Regions from separate parts of the Streptomyces sp. NPDC002232 genome, predicted to be linked through region 1. Evidence: riboswitches for the same ligand, from Rfam matches in the RefSeq annotation. Region 1 holds a riboswitch; each other region holds the start of a gene.
What was found. Region 1 has a riboswitch for cyclic di-AMP ahead of ACFYXU_RS20920 (transglycosylase SLT domain-containing protein). Riboswitches for the same ligand answer to the same signal wherever they lie in the genome.

Region 2: linked by a shared signal. The riboswitch ahead of ACFYXU_RS13235 (C40 family peptidase) and the one ahead of ACFYXU_RS20920 (transglycosylase SLT domain-containing protein) in region 1 are both predicted to bind cyclic di-AMP.
Region 3: linked by a shared signal. The riboswitch ahead of ACFYXU_RS24825 (peptidoglycan DD-metalloendopeptidase family protein) and the one ahead of ACFYXU_RS20920 (transglycosylase SLT domain-containing protein) in region 1 are both predicted to bind cyclic di-AMP.
Region 4: linked by a shared signal. The riboswitch ahead of ACFYXU_RS35230 (transglycosylase family protein) and the one ahead of ACFYXU_RS20920 (transglycosylase SLT domain-containing protein) in region 1 are both predicted to bind cyclic di-AMP.

Annotation. Positions count from the first base shown of each region.
Region 1 is NZ_JBIARV010000004.1:669,708-672,903, forward strand. It holds gene ACFYXU_RS20915 (phosphoribosyltransferase family protein) at 1-640, shown strand, start outside; gene ACFYXU_RS20920 (transglycosylase SLT domain-containing protein) at 624-1,502, opposite strand; cyclic di-AMP (ydaO/yuaA leader) riboswitch at 1,507-1,691, opposite strand; gene ACFYXU_RS20925 (hypothetical protein) at 2,045-2,647, shown strand; gene ACFYXU_RS20930 (phosphocholine-specific phospholipase C) at 2,739-3,196, opposite strand, start outside.
Region 2 is NZ_JBIARV010000003.1:133,172-136,367, forward strand. It holds gene ACFYXU_RS13225 (8-amino-7-oxononanoate synthase) at 1-703, shown strand, start outside; gene ACFYXU_RS13230 (ATP-binding protein) at 873-1,310, shown strand; gene ACFYXU_RS13235 (C40 family peptidase) at 1,374-1,850, opposite strand; cyclic di-AMP (ydaO/yuaA leader) riboswitch at 1,854-2,060, opposite strand; gene ACFYXU_RS13240 (hypothetical protein) at 2,376-2,681, opposite strand; gene ACFYXU_RS13245 (ATP-dependent Clp protease proteolytic subunit) at 2,689-3,196, opposite strand, start outside.
Region 3 is NZ_JBIARV010000005.1:396,647-399,842, reverse strand. It holds gene ACFYXU_RS24835 (DUF6126 family protein) at 15-170, shown strand; gene ACFYXU_RS24830 (tyrosine-protein phosphatase) at 183-1,004, opposite strand; cyclic di-AMP (ydaO/yuaA leader) riboswitch at 1,346-1,533, shown strand; gene ACFYXU_RS24825 (peptidoglycan DD-metalloendopeptidase family protein) at 1,538-2,479, shown strand; gene ACFYXU_RS24820 (SGNH/GDSL hydrolase family protein) at 2,651-3,196, shown strand, end outside.
Region 4 is NZ_JBIARV010000008.1:294,630-297,825, forward strand. It holds gene ACFYXU_RS35225 (transglycosylase family protein) at 1-834, shown strand, start outside; cyclic di-AMP (ydaO/yuaA leader) riboswitch at 1,093-1,266, shown strand; gene ACFYXU_RS35230 (transglycosylase family protein) at 1,270-1,989, shown strand; gene eno (phosphopyruvate hydratase) at 2,372-3,196, shown strand, end outside.

The DNA of each region.
Region 1 (3,196 bases):
CGTCAGGATCCCGGTCGGTGGGGTCGCGCTCGGCGGGCGGCTCGCGGTGCCCGAGGACGCGGACGGCGTCGTCCTGTTCGCCCACGGCAGCGGCAGCAGCTGTCACAGTCCCCGGAACCGGGCGGTCGCCGCGGCGCTGAACCGGGCGGGCCTCGGGACGCTGCTCTTCGACCTGCTGACCGAGGCGGAGGCGACCGACCGGGCCCATGTGTTCGACACCCCGCTCCTCGCCGGGCGGCTCGCCGGGGCCACGGAGTGGCTGGCCGCGCGGCCCGAGAGCACCGGGCTGCCGCTCGGGTACTTCGGCGCGAGCACGGGTGCCGCCGCGGCCCTGTGGGCCGCGGGCGACCCCGCGTCCCCGGTGAGCGCCGTCGTCTCGCGCGGCGGCCGGCCGGACCTGGCGGCCGAGCACCTGGCCGCGGTGCGCGCCCCCACGCTCCTGGTGGTGGGCGGTGCGGACGCGCTGGTCCTGGACCTCAACCGGCGGGCGCTGGCGCTGCTGCGCTGTGAGAACCGGCTCGCCGTGGTGGGGGGCGCCGGGCATCTCTTCGAGGAGCCCGGCGCCCTGGAGGAGGTGGCGGACCTCGCCACCTCCTGGTTCGCCGGGCACTTCCGGCGGGGGATCAGTACGCCGAGTTGACGTTGTCGATGGAGCCGTAGCGGTCGGCCGCGTAGTTGCAGGCGGCGGTGATGTTGGCGACCGGGTCGAACAGGTCCATGGACGTGCCGGGCACGTGGTAGGCCAGGAAGGTCGGCTGGATGACCTGGAGGAGGCCCTTCGAGGGGGTGCCGGCGACCGCGTTGGAGTCCCACAGGTTGATGGCCTGGGGGTTTCCGGAGGACTCGCGCATGACGTTGCGGTAGATCCCGTCGTAGGACCCGGGGATGCCGCGCTGGCCCATGATGGCCAGCGACTCGCGGATCCAGCCGTCGAGGTTGTCGGCGTAGTTCGTCGCGGCGATCGGGGCCGCCTTGACGGCGGAGGGGGCGGCGACGGCGGGAGCGGCCGCGGCGGCGGAGGAGCCCGTTCCGGTGGCGACGGCCGGGGTGGCGCGACGCTCGGAGCGGCTCGCCCGCTCGGTCGCGGCGGACTTCTTCGCCTCGGCGTGAGTGGCCTTCGCGGCATCCCGACGAATCGTCAGTTCAAGGCCCGGGCGAATGAGTGACGGATTGTCACCCACGACGCTCTTGTTGGCCTGGTAAAGGCTCTTCCAGCCGCCCTGAATTCCCTTCTTGTGGGCGATCAGGGAAAGCGAGTCGCCGCTCACCACGGTGTAGGTGCGGGCGGCGGCCGGGGCCGCGGGGGCCTTGACGGTGATCGTCGCGGCCGGAGAGGCGGGCGCCTGGACGGCGGCCTGAGGGGCGCCGGACAGGGGTGCGGCGCCGGCGACGGCCGGGGCGATGAGCGGCAGGGTCAGGGCGACGCCACCGGTTCCGACCAGGGCGAAGCCGCGGGAGACGTGGCCGAGACGGGGACGGCGGTGCTTACCGAAAGCAGGCATGACGGTTTCCTCTCCGGCGCCTGCGGGGTGAGCTGTCGGGTTCGGACGGGAGATGTCCGGCCGCGCGCACGCGGCTGCACCCCGAGCCGTTCCGGAATCCGGACCGGCGTATTCGTGGGTCCCCCGCTCCTGCCGTCGGGTGAAAAGGGACGTTGAGCGAGCGGCGGCAGGATTGGGCGTTCCGCTCGAATGGAGGTGACCGTAGGCCAGTAATGCGACGGATAACAAGAGGAGTGGATGCCGGGTAAGGGGAAAAGGATCACGGAATTCGGAGAATTCAAGATCGACGCAGTCATCGGGGCGTCGAACTTCCTTGCCGGGCAAGGGGTGGGCGGAGATGCCGCGAACCGGCGGGGCCCGTCCAGTGAGTCGCGTCACCCAGGGCGCAATGTCCGAATAGGTCTTTTCATTCCGCACTGGGTAAATCGAGCGGAAATCACCGCCTCGGGGGGGTGACGTGGGCGACTCTCCGGGGTGGCTTAAAAGTCGCAAAACAGACATTCATCCTGAAAAATGGAGGAAGTCGACCCAGGAGTCATCCCATGCCGCCCACCGCCCCCGTCCTCAGCCCCGACGGCCTCGACCGCGAGGCGGCCGCACTCTTCGAGAGCGCCACCTGGCAGCGGATCGTCACGGACTGGACCGCCCCCGAGGCGTCACCACCGGCCGGGGAGGGCTGGCGGGAGCTGCTCAGCGTCCCGGTCGACCGGCTCGTGGCCGACGCCCTCGCGGCCCTGCCGCCTGCGCTCCCCGGCGAGCGCCGCCTCCCCGGACGGCTCGGAGCCGTGCTGCCGGACCGCCTCCACGCCTGGCGCCGCGTCGGGCAGGCCGAGCTGCGCCCCTCCGTGCACCTCGGCTACGCGCGCCTGGTGCTCACGGAGTGGGGCTGGCAGAACGCCCCGTACAAGCTGCGTGACGCCCGTGGCGCGCGCTGCGTCTGCGGCGCCCTCCTCGCCGCCCACCGCCTCGGCTACGGAGGGGCGGACACCATGCACGAGGCGGCCGCCTGGATCATGACCGAGCTCCGGTCCCGCGGCTGGCACGGCCTGATCGGCCCGTGGAACCGGGCGCCCGGCCGTACGGCCGACGACGCGGTGGCGCTCCTCGACGCCACGGTCCGCCGGGCGGCGCTCGCCGGGCGCTGACCGCGCGCCACCGGCCCCATGGCCTGGTGCCGCGCCCCCGGCCGGGGCCGGGCGGCGGCCCGAAGGCCGTCGCCCGGCATGCGGGGGAAGGTCAGCCGCTGACGCTCGGTGCGCCGTTCTCGATGTGGCCGGTGTACCGGCGCGACCAGGTCCCGTCGATGTCGGCGAGGATCGTGAAGTCGTACCAGCCGCCGTTGTACGCCACGGCGTTGAAGTAGTCCTCGCGGCTGGAGTTCGCCGGCACCGTGTAGGTCCACGGGCCGTCCGAGCGGTACGCGTTCGAGCGGATGGTGAAGGTGACCGGGCCGGCGGAACTGTTGGTCATCCGGAACCACAGTGCCGTCTTGCCCGTTCCCGGATCGGGTGCGTACCGCGCGGCCACCTCGACGGCCTTGCCGGCCTTGGATGCGTCCCCGATGAACCGGCGCAGGAAGCGGTTGGGGCCCATCATCGAGATGTCGTACTTGCCCGAGCCCGACCCCAGGCCGATGTTGAAGAAGTCCGTGGCCGTGTCACCGGGGTCGACGGTGTACTGCCAGGCGGCCGTGT
Region 2 (3,196 bases), on a different contig from region 1:
GGAGGCCGTCGCCAAGACCCTGGACGCCCACCCGGGGCGCCGGGCGCTGGTCGTCAGCGACTCCGTCTTCTCCGTCGACGGCGACAGGGCCCCGCTGCGTGAGCTCGCCGACGCCTGCCGCGCGCACGGCGCCGGACTGGTCGTCGACGACGCGCACGGCTTCGGCGTCCTGGGCGACGGCGGGCGCGGGGCCCCGCACGAGGCCGGGCTCGCGGGCGACGCGGACGTCGTCGCCACCCTGACCCTGTCGAAGTCCCTCGGCAGCCAGGGCGGCGCCGTCCTCGGCCCGGCCCGGGTGATCGAACACCTGGTCAACGCGGCGCGCACCTTCATCTTCGACACCGGGCTCGCCCCGGCCGCCGCGGGCGGCGCGCTCGCCAGCCTGCGTCTCATCGCCGCCGAGCCGGACCTCGCCGGGCGGGCACGTGCGGTCGCCACCACCCTGCACCGGCTGCTCACGGGGGCCGGGCTCACCGCCGCGCGGCCCGACGCTGCCGTCGTCTCGGTCCACGCGCCCTCCCCGGAGGCGGCGCTGCGCTGGGCTGCGGACTGCCGCGAACAGGGCCTCGCGGTGGGCTGCTTCCGGCCCCCGTCCGTCCCGGACGGCATCTCGCGGCTGCGCCTCACGGCGCGGGCCGATCTGTCGGACGCGGAGATCGGGCGCGCGGTGGAGACGATCCTGCGGACCGCGCCGACCGTCTGACATCCCGTCGGGATTCCCAAGCTCGTTCATCGGCAGCAGAGTTCACCGCATCGGGCGACAGATGGGACATATCTTGGTGGAACGCCCGCCGGAGCGGCAGGATCGGTGGGACTCTGACGCGAAGCGCGATCCGGGGCCGAAGCCCCGGCGGGAAAGGGACAGCGTCGCCATGGCAGACCATCAGGAAGCATCCGTCACGCTGCCGAGCGACCCGGCGTCGGTGTCCACGGCCCGGCGCTATGTCGCCGAGGTCCTCGACGGGTGGGGCCTCGACGATGCCGACGACCTGGTGGACGCGATCCGTCTGATGGTCTCGGAGCTGGCGACGAACGCGGTCGTGCACACCTTCGGCCAGTCGCCGACCTTCACGGTCGACGTCCGCCTGGAGCGCGAGGAGCGGCTGCACATCGGGGTCACGGACAGCCACCCCCGGTGGCCCCGCCGGCTCCCGGCGGCGGTCCAGCAGGACAACGGGCGGGGCATGGTCATCATCCGGTCCCTGGCCGCCGAGGCGGGCGGCCGGCTCTCGGTCACTCCGACCGAGGAGGGCGGCAAGACGGTCTGGGTCACCCTCCCGTGGATCCGGGCGGCCGCCTCGTACGCCTGACGCCCCGGTCCCGGGGTGCGGCGGCGCCACCGCACCCCGGGACCGCTCAGTGCCCGGCGGGCCTCATCGGACGCGGCCGTAGGAGACCTTCGACGTCCAGATCTTGTCGAGCTTCACCCAGGATCCCGTCTTGGGCGAGTGCCAGATCTTGCCGCTTCCGGCGTAGATGCCCACGTGGTAGACGCTCCCGCCCGAGTGGAAGAAGACCAGGTCCCCCTTCTGTCTGCCGGACGCGGAGATGTGCCGGGTCTTGTTGTACTGCTGCTGCGCGGTGCGGGGCAGCGACTTGCCCGCCTTCTTGTACGCGTAGAGCGTCAGACCGGAGCAGTCGAACCTCGTGGGTCCGGAGCTTCCGTACCGGTACGGAGCCCCCTTCTTGGACGCGGCGACGCTCAGTGCCTTGTTCGCGTATGTCGTGGCTGCCTGGGCCTCCGACGCCGCACCCGGTGCGAGCATCGTGCCGCCGACGGCGGCGAGGGTGAGAGCCGAGACGGCTCCGGCCCGGGACAGCAGGGACGGGACGTGCATCTGCGCAGTCATGCGCAACCCTTCGTCAGCCGCCTGCGAAGGATGACCTGTCGGGTTCGGGCTGGCGAAGATGCCCGGCCGCGGCTGCGGCTTCACCCCAAGGGACGTCCTCGCTGCGGAAACAGCGCGTACGTCCCGTACTGCTCGGGTCCTCCACTCCTGCCGATCCACTCCTGTCGACCAGACATCCGGGACAGCGGCAGGACTCGGCGTCCGCCCGGACCGCCCCGCCTCGGATGGCGGGGGCTTGTCGTCGACAGGGATCTTGACCCACAACGAGGGTGAAATCCGAGCTGAAACGGCGATATGTGAGGCTCCTCACGACTGATCCATTCAGGTGGACAGGCAGCTTTCGTGATCGTCGGAGGGGTCGCCGACGAGCCCCGCACCAGCAACGGAATGACTGGTTCCGCCAGATGCGTACACCTGTTGTGCAACTCACCCCGCACATTTGTCGACTCGTCGACTACGCCGAACGGGGGAGCGATTCCGCTCCCTCTGTCGGCCGTCCGGACCTCGACACGACATGCCGGAATGTCAACTCGCACGCGGGTCCGGGACGGTGACGCGACCGGTCCGGCGCTCTCCGTCCAAGACCCGTAGGGCGCGCGCCAGGGTGTCCGCGTGCACCTCGCTCTCGCCCCGCGCGTGCATGAGCGTCAGGGCCTCGCGCAGCGCCACCGCGCGTCCCACCAGGGCCTGAGCCGCCCTCAGCGCCCCGTAGGTGTGGGTGCTCCTGGACGGGTTGATCTTCCCCAGGAGGTCGACGACTTCGAGGTAGGCGTCGACCAACTCGCCCTCGGCCCGGGTCAGTGCGGGCAGCGGCGGCGGCTCGGGCACCACGGCCGGCTCACCACGCCGCGCCGGCGTCGCGCCGGCTCGTGATCACCTGGTCCACCAGGCCGTACGCGACGGCCGCCGGGGCGTCCAGGACGGTGAGGCGGTCGATGTCGGCGTCGATCCGCTCCCGGCTCCGCCCGGTGTACTCGGTGAGCATCCCGGCCACCAGTGCGCGCTGCCGCAGCAACTCGCGCGCGTGGATGTCCAGGTCGCTCGGCTGCCCCTGGAGGGGTTCGTCCATGGCCGGCTGACGGAGCGTGACACGGGCGCCGGGGAGGGCGAGCCGCTTGCCGGGGGTGCCGGCGGCGAGCAGGACGGCGGCCGTGGACGCGGCCTGGCCCAGACAGGTGGTCGCCACGTCGCAGGAGAGCGTCCGCATCGTGTCGTGGACGGCGGTCATGGAGCTGATCGAGCCGCCGGGGGAGTTGATGTAGAACGCGATGTCCTGGCCGGGGGCCGCGTGGTCGAGGTACAGGAACTGGGCGATCACGTCGTTCGCCGAGGCCTCGTTGATCGGC
Region 3 (3,196 bases), on a different contig from region 1:
AAGAAAGGAACGACATGTCCGAGAAGTCCGCACCTGTCACCGGCGAAGAGCGCGGTGACGGCAAGTTCCCCAAGGGGCTCGTGCTCCGGCTCTTCGCCTATCTGGTCGCCGGCCACCTCTTCGCCGGCTTCCTCTACCTGCTCTTCACGCTGGGCGGGCAGAACCGGTAGCGCTCCGGCTCCTCACGCCTCCGTGAGGAGCAGCTCCCGCAGCCGCTCCCGGGTCTCCGGGGCCAGCTTCAGGCCGTCGGCGAGGTAGGCGTCCACCGAACCCCAGGTCGTCTCGATCGTCTCGAAGGCGGCCCGCAGATACTCCACCCGCGCGTCGAAGAGCGGGCTCAGCAGCTCCATCACCTCGGGCGACATCGCGTCCTCGGCGACGGAGCTGCGGCGCACGTTGTAGCGGCGGTGCGGGTCGTTCGACTTCACGTAGTCGGCCTCGATCGCCTCCCGCTCGACGCCGATCGCGAGCAGCGTGATCGCGATGCCGAGACCGGCCCGGTCCTTCCCGGCCGCGCAGTGCATCAGGGCCGGGACGCTCTCCTCCGCCATGGAGTGGAGGATCCGGCTGTGCTCCGGGGTCCGCTCGACGATCATCCTCCGGTACGAGTCGGTCATCCGGGCGGCGGCCTTGCCGTCCCCGAGGATCTCCCGGAGCTGCGCGATCTCGCCGCCGCGCACCAGCTTCCAGAACTCCTTGCCGTCGGCCGGGTCGCTGAGCGGTATGTTCACGTTCCGCACGCCGGGCAGCTCGACGTCCGCGCCCTCCACCTTCCGGTCCGACTCGTTGCGGAAGTCGAAGACCGTGTGCAGGCCGAGCGAGGCGAGGAAGGCGGCGTCGTCCTCCGTCGCGTGGGCCAGGTGGCCGCTGCGGAAGAGGCGGCCCGGGCGGACGGCGCGCCCGTCCGCCGTCGGCAGGCCGGCCACGTCCCGGAAGTTGCGGACCCCCGCGAGCTCGGGCTCGGCGGCATCGGCGGGCGGGACCTGCGGCAGCTGCTGCGTCACGGCTGCTCCTGTTCTGTAGATCGGTTCCTGGGGCAATCATCTCTTTCCCGGACCCGGGCACGCACCCCCTCGGACGGGAATGGGTGATCTGTCCGTATTGAGGGTTTAGCGGTAACCCGCCCCGGTTGCAGGGGAGATGGGGATCGGCGCGTGAGCAGCGTCATAAACGTGACGGACCGTGCCTGATCGTCTTTTCCAAATACCCCCGGGAAAAGGGAGATCGAAGGACCGTCATCCACGGAGGGTGACCGGAATTCCGGCCGGACGACCCGCGATCCCGGAGTGCGTGGAATTCGCGGCTTGTTCGCCCCGACCCCACTCGTCTAGCGTCGCGCTCACTTCCGGACGGACCGCCGAATCCTGCCACCGACCGGATTCCACACTCACCCGTACGAGGCAGGAGCGGGGGACCCAGGTACTACGCCGATCCCTCGAAGAAGGACGGCTCGGGGTGAAGTCGCGTGCAGACGCGGCCGGACATCTCCAGTCCGAACCCGACAGCTCACCTCGCAGGCGCCGGAGAGGAATTCGCCATGCCCGCATCGGGTAAGCACCGCCGCGTCAAGTCCAGCCGCCTGACCCGCGGCATCGCCGCCGCCGGCACCGGCGGCGCCGTCGTCGCCCTCCCGCTCCTCGGAGCCACCGGCGCCCACGCCGCCGAGCAGGCCGCCCCGGCCGCCGCTCCCGCCCACGCCGTCGCCCAGGTGAAGGCCGCCGCCGTCCAGGCCGCGCCCACCACCACGAAGGCCGCGCCGAAGACGTACTCCGTCGTCCGGGGCGACTACCTCTCGAAGATCGCCGCCGAGCACCACGTCAAGGGCGGCTGGCAGAAGCTCTACCAGGACAACCGTCAGGTCGTCGGCGAGGACCCCGCGCTGATCCTGCCCGGGATGAAGCTCACCCTCGGCGCCAAGGGCACTGCCGAGCCCGCCGCGCACCAGAGCGAGGCGAGCACCGGCAAGAACGGCGACACCCCGCGCGCCTCGCGCAGCAGCGAGCGCTCCTCGGCCCCGGCCGCCGCCCCCGCGTCCGCCCCGGCGTCGTCCTCCTCGGCCGGCACGACCTCCTCCTCCGGCTGGGTCGCCCCGGTCAGCGGCGGCACCGGCACCGCGTACAAGGCCTCGGGCTCCATGTGGTCCTCCGGCTACCACACCGGTGTCGACTTCATCGCCTCGACCGGCACCACCGTCGTCGCGGTGGGCCCCGGCACCGTCTACTCCGCCGGTGACGGCGGCGCGTACGGCAACCAGGTCGTCATCCAGCACGCCGACGGCACCTTCTCGCAGTACGCCCACCTGTCCTCGATCTCCGTCTCCGCCGGCCAGACCGTCACCGGCGGCCAGCAGATCGGCCTCTCCGGCGCCACCGGCAACGTCACCGGCCCGCACCTGCACTTCGAGATGCGGACCGGCCCGGAGTACGGCTCCGACATCGACCCGCTGGCGGCCCTCCGTCAGCACGGCGTGAACATCTGACGCTCCTTCGGAGCCCCTCGGCGCCTCGCACCGCCTCAGGCCCGGCACTCATGTGCCGGGCCTGAGGCGTATTCCGTTTTGGGGGAATCTTTATCGGTGGCATATGTCACCCGTCGTCAACCCCTCCTTACGGTCGCGTAGGTCACACGGAAAGGTGAAGGATGTGCTCCCGTGGCAGACGATTCGAGATCAAGAGACAAGAACGCATTCGGGTCGTACGCGGCGATCGGCGACAGCTTCACCGAGGGCGTCGGAGACCCCGGGCCCGACGGGACGTACGTCGGCTGGGCGGACCGCTTCGCGGTCCTGCTCGCCGACCAGCTGCCGGAGCACGACGGCTTCCGCTACGCCAACCTGGCCGTACGCGGGCGCCTCCTCGACCAGATCGTGGCGGAACAGGTCCCGCGGGCGAAGGAACTCGCCCCCGACCTGGTGACCTTCTGCGCGGGCGGCAACGACATCATCCGCCCCGGAACGGACCCCGACGAGGTGGCCGAGCGCTTCGAGCGCGCCGTCGCCGACCTCTCCTCCGCCGTCGGCACCGTCATGGTGACCACCGGCTTCGACACCCGCGGCGTGGCCCTCCTCAAGCACCTGCGCGGCAAGATCGCCACGTACAACGGTCACGTCCGGGCCATCGCGGACCGCTACGGCTGCCCGGTCCTCGACCTCTGGTCGCTGAGGTCCGTCCAGGACCGGCGCGCCTGGGACGACGAC
Region 4 (3,196 bases), on a different contig from region 1:
ACCCAGGACAGCTGGGAGCGCAACGGCGGACTCACCTACGCGCCCAGCCCCGACCTCGCCAGCCGCGCCCAGCAGATCGCGGTGGCCGAGAAGGCACTGGCCAAGGGCAGCGAGGAGTGGGCCACCTGCGCCCCGATCGCCGGCCTGAAGAACGACGGCAGAGCCACCGGGGTCGATCCCGGCCCGCTCGCCGTCCCGACGACTCCCGGCGGCCCGCTCCCCGAGTCCAACCGGACCCCGGACGCCCAGGCCGCCCCCAAGACCTCCGAGGCGACGCCCGAGCGGTCCGCCACGCCCACGACCCCCGCGAAGCCGACCGCTCCGACCGCCCCGGCGACCTCCGCCGCTCCGGCCGAGCCCGCCACCCCGGCGACCCCCGCGACCCCGGCCATGCCCGACGCGTCCGTTACGCCCGGTACGCCTGATTCGTCCGAGACGCCGAAGGGTGACGCTCCGTCGGCCACGCCGGGCACCGGCAAGCACCGGGGCGACGCCGCCCCGGAGGAGTCCGGCAAGCCGGACAGTTCGGCCGAATCGGGCCGCCACGCCTCGGACGCGACCGACTCCCCGGACCAGCCCGCGGAGAAGGTGGACGCCACGCTGGTGACTGACGACGCGAAGAATTCGGACGTAACGGACAGTCAGGGCGCTTCGGGCGCGTACACCGTGCGGCCGGGCGACAGCCTGTCCCGAATTGCACAGAAGAACGAACTCTCCGGAGGCTGGACCGCCCTCTATGACGCCAACCGCCGGACGGTGGGCACCGATCCGGACCTCATCCTGCCTGGTCAGAGCCTTGACCTGACGGCGGGTTCGACGGCGAAGGAAGGTTAGTTCGCGGCCTTATGTCCGGTTCTGGGCAAGTGAGACATGGGTCTCTTCGCCCCAACTGGCGTGTCACGTCCGCGCACTCTGCTCCCGCTGGCCCCCACCTGCACAAACGCCGCCCACCGGAAGGCAAGTAAGGTCGATTTTTCCGCAATGGGCCTCTTTGAACTTCCGGTGGGTCTGTGTCTACGGTCGTCACCGCTCGCCACCGCGGGCCCCGTCGTCCGAATCGCCGAATCCTGCCGTCGGCCGATGGGAACAGTCGTCGCGCAAGCGCCGAAGGCAGGAGTGGGGGACCCAAGGTAAGTGCCGGGCCCGGCCGTCGAGACAGACGGCCGACGACCGGCTTGGGGTGAAGCCGCGTGCTAGGACACGCGGCCGGGCAACTTTCCGGCCCGAACCCGACAGCTCACCTCACAGGCGTCGGTGAGGAGAATCTCCATGCTGTTTTCCGCCAAGGGCAAACACCGTCGTCCCTCCAAGGCCACCCAGGTCGCCGCGCTCGTCGGCGTCACCGGTGTCGCCGTCGCCGCCCCGCTGCTGAGCGCGGGCACCGCCTCGGCCGCCACGTCCGCCGAGTGGGACACCGTCGCCCAGTGCGAGTCCGGTGGCAACTGGTCCATCAACACCGGCAACGGCTTCTACGGCGGCCTTCAGTTCACCAACTCCACCTGGGCCGCCTTCGGGGGCACCTCCTACGCCTCGCGCGCCGACCTGGCCTCCAAGGACCAGCAGATCGCCGTGGCCGAGAAGGTCCTCGCCGGCCAGGGCAAGGGTGCCTGGCCGAACTGCGGCGTCGGCCTCTCGGGCGCCTCCTACGACGGCGGCTCCGCCGAGACCCCGCAGCAGCAGCCCCAGCAGCAGGCCGCGCCGAAGCAGCAGGCCGCCCCGCAGCAGGAGCGCCGCGCCGAGCAGCCGACCAGCCGCAGCGAGCAGCGCCAGGCCCCGAAGGCCGACGCCAAGAAGACCGTCACCACGCCCACCGGCAAGAAGGTCAAGAAGGGCGACGGCGAGTACAAGGTCGCCGCCGGCGACACCCTCTCCAAGATCGCTCAGGCGCACGGCACCAAGGGCGGCTGGGCCAAGCTCTTCGAGCTGAACAAGGACGTCGTCGAGAACGCCGACCTGATCTACCCGGGTCAGCAGCTCCACCTGAAGTGAGCCCGGCGGCTCGCGTGAGTCCGGCGGCTCACGCGGCCCCGACGACCCTCCCGCGGTGACCACCCCGGTCCGGCGCGCCCTTCCCCCGTGCGCGCCGGACCGGGGTCTCCCCTTGTCGGGGGGAGACCCCGTACCGCGCTCTCCCCTTATTACGGAGAGGCCGACGGTCCCGCGTCCGTGAGGGAAAGCTGACGGTTCCGAGTGTTACCGCCCAGTAGATCCCGGGTCCTTCGTCCCGGGATGGGTGCCCTCGGGTCCTTTTTCGTCCCAGGGGGCGGGCGCGCGGCGGGCGGGAGCCTCCGGGCCGGTTAGGCTCGTGTCGCAAGGCCGAGCGACCCTGCACCGACCTTGCGTCACATCCAGCGTCACATCCCAGAAGGAGATGCTCGTGCCGTCCATCGACGTCGTCGTAGCCCGGGAAATCCTGGACTCCCGAGGCAACCCCACGGTCGAGGTCGAGGTCGGCCTCGACGACGGCAGCACCGGCCGTGCTGCTGTTCCGTCCGGCGCCTCCACCGGTGCGTTCGAGGCCATCGAGCTTCGCGACGGTGACCCCAACCGCTACCAGGGCAAGGGTGTCGAGAAGGCCGTCCTCGCCGTCATCGAGCAGATCGGCCCGGAGCTCGTCGGCTACGACGCCACCGAGCAGCGCCTGATCGACCAGGCCATGTTCGACCTGGACGCCACGGAGAACAAGGGCTCGCTCGGCGCCAACGCCATCCTCGGCGTCTCCCTCGCCGTCGCGCACGCCGCCTCCGAGGCCAGCGACCTCCCGCTCTTCCGCTACCTCGGCGGCCCGAACGCGCACCTGCTGCCCGTTCCGATGATGAACATCCTCAACGGTGGGTCGCACGCCGACTCCAACGTCGACATCCAGGAGTTCATGATCGCCCCGATCGGCGCGGAGTCCTTCTCCGAGGCCCTCCGCTGGGGCGCCGAGATCTACCACACGCTCAAGGCCGTCCTGAAGCGCAAGGGCCTCTCCACCGGCCTCGGCGACGAGGGCGGCTTCGCCCCGAACCTCGAGTCGAACCGCGCCGCCCTGGACCTCATCATCGAGGCCATCAAGGAGGCCGGCTACGCCCCGGGCACCGACGTCGCGCTCGCGCTCGACGTCGCCGCGTCCGAGTTCTACAAGGACGGCGTCTACGAGTTCGAGGGCAAGTCCCGCTCGGCCGCCGAGATGACCGAGTACTACGAGGAGCTC